One region of the Pseudoalteromonas sp. Z1A6 genome, then DNA from elsewhere that is predicted to be linked to it. Evidence: predicted binding sites of a transcription regulator. Region 1 holds the regulator's gene; the other holds the start of a gene.
What was found. The regulator sigma-54, encoded in region 1, starts transcription at its own class of promoters, with help from an activator protein. The targets are predictions, from matches to a motif close to GTTGGCACGNNNNTNGNNT.
Positions count from the first base shown of each region.

Region 2: a site for sigma-54 is predicted at 1,602-1,620, ahead of GQR46_RS04885 (EF-hand domain-containing protein). Genes of this name have one in related genera too.

Region 1 is NZ_WTKW01000033.1:12,830-16,090, forward strand. Features, by position in the region: gene lptA (lipopolysaccharide transport periplasmic protein LptA) at 1-297, shown strand, start outside; gene lptB (LPS export ABC transporter ATP-binding protein) at 294-1,019, shown strand; gene GQR46_RS03805 (RNA polymerase factor sigma-54) at 1,089-2,588, shown strand; gene hpf (ribosome hibernation promoting factor) at 2,615-2,902, shown strand; gene ptsN (PTS IIA-like nitrogen regulatory protein PtsN) at 2,907-3,261, shown strand, end outside.
Region 2 is NZ_WTKW01000045.1:13,584-16,844, forward strand. Features, by position in the region: gene xthA (exodeoxyribonuclease III) at 1-762, opposite strand, end outside; gene GQR46_RS04880 (hypothetical protein) at 1,003-1,434, shown strand; gene GQR46_RS04885 (EF-hand domain-containing protein) at 1,662-2,183, shown strand; gene scpB (SMC-Scp complex subunit ScpB) at 2,335-2,925, shown strand; gene rluB (23S rRNA pseudouridine(2605) synthase RluB) at 2,922-3,261, shown strand, end outside.

The DNA of each region.
Region 1 (3,261 bases):
TTATTAATTGCTACAGGTAGCCCTGCGCACTTTGAAGAAAAGCAATCAGATGGCACGACTATGAGCGCCAGTGCTGACGAAGTACGTTATGATGTATCTAAGCGTTTTTTAACGCTTGTTGGTAATGCACAAGTATCGCAAGCGGGACAAAAAATAAATGCTAAAAGCATTACCTACGATATAGAGCAGCAGCTAATCAGTGCCGAAAAAGATGAAAACTCAACTGACCGCGTTCACACAATTTTAGTACCAATCGAGACTAAAAAAAGTAAAAAAAGCGACAAAGGTCAACCATGAGCACATTAAAAGCAGAGCTATTAGCAAAGAGCTATAAAGGCCGTGAAGTTGTAAAAAACGTCGGCCTTGAAGTCAAAGCTGGCAGTATTGTTGGCTTACTTGGCCCTAACGGCGCAGGTAAAACTACCACGTTTTATATGATAGTAGGACTTGTACCTAGCGACAAAGGTAAAATATCGATAGACGATAACGATATTACTCTTTTACCTATGCATAGTCGTGCTAGATTAGGCATTGGCTACTTACCGCAAGAGTCTTCAATATTCAGAAAGCTGACTGTTTATCAAAACTTAATGGCCATTTTAGAAACGCGCAAAGAGTTAAATAAACAAGCTAGAGAAGACACTCTCGATAAATTATTAGATGAATTTAGCATACAACACATTCGTGATAGCCAAGGTATGGCATTGTCGGGTGGCGAACGTCGTCGTGTTGAAATAGCACGTGCGCTGGCAGCAGATCCTAAATTTATATTACTGGATGAACCATTTGCAGGTGTTGACCCGATTTCGGTATTAGACATAAAGAAAATAATAGAACATCTTAAAAATCGTGGGATTGGTGTATTAATTACCGATCATAACGTAAGAGAAACCCTTGATGTTTGTGAAAAAGCCTACATTGTTTCTCATGGGGAGCTGATTGCATCAGGTACTCCAGAACACGTATTAAATGATAAAACAGTACGCGATGTTTACTTAGGCGAGCAATTTAGGCTGTAACATTTACGCCATGTCTTTAAGCATCTGCTAGTATTAATTATAACAACATAAAAGGATTGTTAGAGATACATGAGGCAATCACTACAGCTGCGCATGGGCCAGCAACTTACAATGACTCCACAGCTGCAACAGGCTATTCGTTTGTTGCAACTCAGTACATTGGATCTCCAGCAAGAAATACAAGAAGCTCTCGACAGCAACCCGCTATTAGAGGTTGAAGAACCAGACTATTCCGAAGACGCTGCAGGTAAAAACGAGCAAAAAGCAGATACAGATGACATAACTGTTAGCGCATCTGCCGATGATGCTCCAAGCGAATACGAACAAGATAGTGGTGAAGCACTTGCAAAAGACACGCTAAGTGACGACATGGCTATGGATGTTAGTTGGGATGAGTACATGAGTGCCGCCCCTGCAGCATCATCAGGTCCAATGCCTGAAGACGAATCAATATACCAAGGCGCCTCTACTGAAACGCTTCATGAGTATTTAATGTGGCAATTACAACTAACGCCATTTAGCCCTACCGATGAAGCCATTGCTATTGCTATTGTAGAAGCCGTCGATGATTCAGGCATTTTAACACTAAGCTGCGAAGAAATTTTAGAAAGCTTTAATCAAGAAAACGAAGAAGATAACGAAGTTGAACTTGATGAAATTGAAGCAGTATTAAAGCGCATCCAACTGTTTGATCCTGTCGGTATTGCTGCACGTAGTTTACAAGAGTGTTTATGTATTCAACTTAACCAGTTTGATAAAGAAACACCTTACATTAATGAAACGAAAATGATTTTAACCGAGCATATTGATTTATTAGCAGCTCGTGACTATCGTACATTAATGAAGAAGACTAAGCTCAAAGAAGAAGAGCTTAAAGAAGTAATGACATTAATACATACTCTTAGCCCTAAGCCTGCAGATACTATTGTAAGAGAAGAGTCTGAGTATGTTATTCCTGATGTGTCAGTTAAAAAAATTAAAGGCCGCTGGGTTGTTGAGTTAAACCCAGATAGCATGCCTAAAATTCGTGTTAATAGCCAATACGCTGCAATGTCTCGCACTGTAAAATCCAGTGGTGACAGCCAGTTTATTCGCTCGCATTTACAAGAAGCTAAATGGTTTATTAAAAGCTTAGAAAGTAGAAACGACACGCTATTAAAAGTAACAAATTGTATTGTTAAGCAACAACAAGGCTTTTTTGAACACGGTCCTGAAGCCATGAAACCAATGGTTTTAAATGATGTTGCTGAAATGGTAGAAATGCACGAATCAACAATTTCGCGCGTAACAACCCAAAAGTATATGCACACACCCCGTGGTATATTTGAGCTTAAATATTTTTTCTCAAGCCATGTAAGCACCGAAAACGGTGGTGAATGTTCATCTACAGCAATCCGTGCGCTTATCCGAAAATTAATCGCAGCAGAAAACTCAGCAAAACCATTGAGTGATAGCAAAATAGCGGATATATTGGCTGAGCAAGGAATTAAAGTAGCGAGACGTACAATCGCAAAATACCGCGAATCTCTGGCTATTCCACCGTCAAATCAGCGTAAAAGTTTGATTTAAGACGCAAAAAAAAGAGGGTAATGCTTATGCAACTAAACTTAACTGGTCGTCACGTAGAATTAACCGATTCACTAAGAGACTATATTAATACCAAATTTGCGAAGCTAGAAAGACACTCTGATCATATTAATAATGTTCATGTCATTCTTGATGTAGAAAAACTAAATCAAAAAGCAGAAGCGACAATACACGTAAGTGGCGCCGAACTCTTTGCCTCTACAGAACATCAAGATATGTATGCCGCCATTGACTCGTTGATCGACAAGCTAGATCGCCAAGTAATTAAACACAAAGAGAAGCTTGCTCGACACTAATATGATGAAATTAAGCTCACTTATATGCCAGGACTGCAGCAAAGCTGCGGTCCTTTTTAATAGCAAAAAAAGGATTTTAGAGTTCATTAGCGAACTTGCTCACGCTAAACTTCCATACCTACCGCAACAAGACATTCTAACTGCTTTAATGAGTAGAGAGAAATTGGGTAGTACAGGTATAGGGCGTGGCATTGCGATTCCTCACGGAAGAATGAGCGGTGCAGAAGAGCCTTTGGCTTTAGTGCTCGTTAGCGAAACGCCAATAAATTTTGATGCTATAGATAACCGCCCTGTTGATATTTTCGTCGCACTCATCGTACCAGATGGAGATAACCAGCAGCACTTAAAGACTCTAGCTA
Region 2 (3,261 bases), on a different contig from region 1:
AATACCGCGAAGTTCGTAATCAATACCTGTATCTATGCAGCGTGCTGCAAGCTCATTGGTTGCAAGCACTACATCTATACGAAGTCCTCGATTATCTACAAACCCTTTAGAGCGATAGTCAAACCATGAGTATTGATCGTCTGTTTCGGGGTTTTGCTCTCTAAAGGTGTCTTTAAAACCCCAATTGAGTAATGTTGCAAGCCATTCACGCTCTACCGGTTGGAAAGAACATTTACCCGTTTTTAACCAACGTTTAGCATTTACTTCGCCAATACCAATATCTAAATCGGTAGGTGATATGTTGATATCACCCATAACGATGACGTCTTGATCGGGTGTGTGATTGGTTTCAAGGTGTGTCATTAAATCTTTATAAAATTGACGTTTATAAGGGAATTTAGCTTCGTGATTAATATTATCACCTTGTGGGAAATAGCCATTCATGACAGTAAGGTCGCGACCGTTTTCTTGTTCAACAGTGACGCTTATCATGCGTTTTTGCGATTCATCTGTATCGGTGGCAAAACCTTTTAAGACCGATTTAGGCTCTTTTTTGCATAACATAGCTACGCCATAATGCGCTTTTTGACCATGAAAGTAGACGTGATATCCCATTTTTTGTACATCTTCTAATGGGAATGCTTCGTCGTGAACTTTAATCTCTTGCAAGCCAATAACGTCTGGTTGATGTTTGTCGATAATTGCTTGTAATTGGTGAAGACGAGCACGCAGACCATTGATATTGAAAGAAATCACTTTCATAAAATTTACCTTAAAATTGGTTCTATTTAATAGATTAAATTGTATCAGTAAATACGCGTACATAACATGACTGAATTGAGATAATAGCTGCGCAAATGTTGATCAAATGATGGGTAAAGTTTAAACATTGTGAATACAATATTAATTATTTAAATAAATAAAAAATTCAATTGAACTTAACTTTATTGAATATATAATGCGCGAAATTCACTTGTTTAGCTCGTTCAAATAGGATCTCTCATGAAAACTCAACTACTTTTAGCCACTGCTTTACTAGCATCTGCAACTGCGTCAGCTCAAAGCAATACTTACTTTAGCCAAGATAACAAAATTGAGTCTAAGTTATGTGTACTAAGTGCAAACGAAGGCTTTAGCGTTGCTCGTAAAGAAGCTGCCCAGCACGGTGTTTACCTATCTCGTTTTTCTAAAAGCATTTTATGTAATGGTGAAGATATTCGTGATATTGCTAAAAAAACGACATTAAGCAACGCATCAGTTGAGAAAGTAGAAGTATTTGCAAAAGACGCTCAACAAGAAACTCAATTATGTATGACGGCTTTAAAACAAGGTTTAGCACCTGTTCGTCAAAAAATTGGTAACCTAAACTCATTAAAATGTAATGGTCAAAACGTTACTGAGTTTGTTAAACGCTACCAAAACGCAGCAATCTAATTATTAGCTTAACTATAATAAGTAAATTTGAAATGCCTGGTTTTTACCGGGTATTTTTTTGCAAAAATTACAAGGTTGTTTGCAAAGCTTGCAAGCTTAACTTATTGAAACTGTTTAATAAATATACCGATCGAGATTAAGTTATTGATTATTATAAGTTAACTATTATTGGCATTGGATTTGTATTAGTTAAAGTGACATTTAATTAATTACGAAGGATACGTCTTATGAAAAAGTTAACATTAGCAGCCACTATTTTAGCATCATTAAGCCTAGCGGCTTGTTCATCTAATCAAGGTCTTGAAAGAATAGACAGTGACTTTGCAAGTTTAGATAATGATAGCGATGGCTACATCTCAAAAGTTGAAGCTGATGACGATAGCATTTGGGGCCATTTTTCAAATATTGATACCAATATGGATAACGAAATTAGCCGCAAAGAATTTAACACTTATATGAAGCTTAATAATGGCAAAGTAGCCACTGATTCTGAAGTAAGTGAGTCGGCATTTAAAGCTGAAATTGCTAAATTCGATAAAATTGAAAGCAGCTTTGCAAGTCTAGATAACGACAGCAATGGCTATATCTCGGTAGTTGAAGGTAACGATGATGATATTTCAAATCATTTTGGTTACATGGATAAAAACCAAGATAAGCGCATTAGTAAAAGCGAGTTTATGGGTTACATTAAAAAATACGGTAACGCAGTAGCTGAAGATGATGCATTAGAAGCTTTTAAAAGTAACTAATAGTTACCATTTTAGTAAGTAAGATTAAAGCCAGTGCTAGTCACTGGCTTTTTTGTGTTTTAAATTTAGTTATTTGATAGATATATTTTCCTAGTTTGGTGTTGTTCTGTCATAATAGATGGCTGTGTATTTTTATTTGTTAAGAGTGTGTATGTCGGGTCGGCGAATTAGTGATGAACAACTAGTTGAGATCATTGAAGCAGCTATTTTTGTTGCAGATAAGCCTGTTAGTAAACGCCACCTTAAAGACATCGTATTAATAGATTTAGCTATTTCTATGACGCGAATAAATGACGCAATAGATACAATACAAGAACATTTTCAAACTCGTGGTATTCGCTTAGTTGAAGTTGGTAGTGGGTATCGGTTTCAGGCATGCAGTAGTTTAAGCCCTTGGTTAAATAACTTGTGGCAAGAACGCGCACCAAAATACTCGCGTGCTTTACTGGAAACATTATCACTTATTGCATACCGGCAGCCCATTACACGCGGCGAAATTGAGCAAGTAAGAGGTGTTACTACGGGTTCGAATATTATTAAAACCTTACTCGAAAGAGAGTGGGTTAAAGTGGTAGGGCATAAAGAGGTTCCGGGAAAGCCGGCTTTATATGCAACTACTAAGCAATTTTTAGATTATTTTTCGTTAACTGGACTTGAAAATTTACCTGCGTTGCCAACAGAGCAGCAAAGTAAAATTAACCAGTTATTGAGCGATCCTTCTGTGAGAGAACCATCCGAATGAGTATTATACAAGGTGAAAAGTTACAAAAAGTCTTAGCCCGTGCAGGCGTAGGCTCACGCCGTGAAATGGAAAAATACATTGACGCAAACCGCGTTAGTGTAAACGGTAAAGTGGCAAAGTTAGGTGACCGTGTTGAAGAAACCGATTTGATTCGTGTTGACGGACACAGTGTAAAAATCGAAGAAAAAGCAGACCGAATCTGTCGTGTGATTATGTATAACAAACCAGAAGGTGAGTTAAGCACACGTAAAGATCCTGAAGGGCGTCGTACTGTATTTGACCGACTTCCGCGTATTGATGGCGATCGCTGGATTGCTGTTGGTCGACTAGACGTTA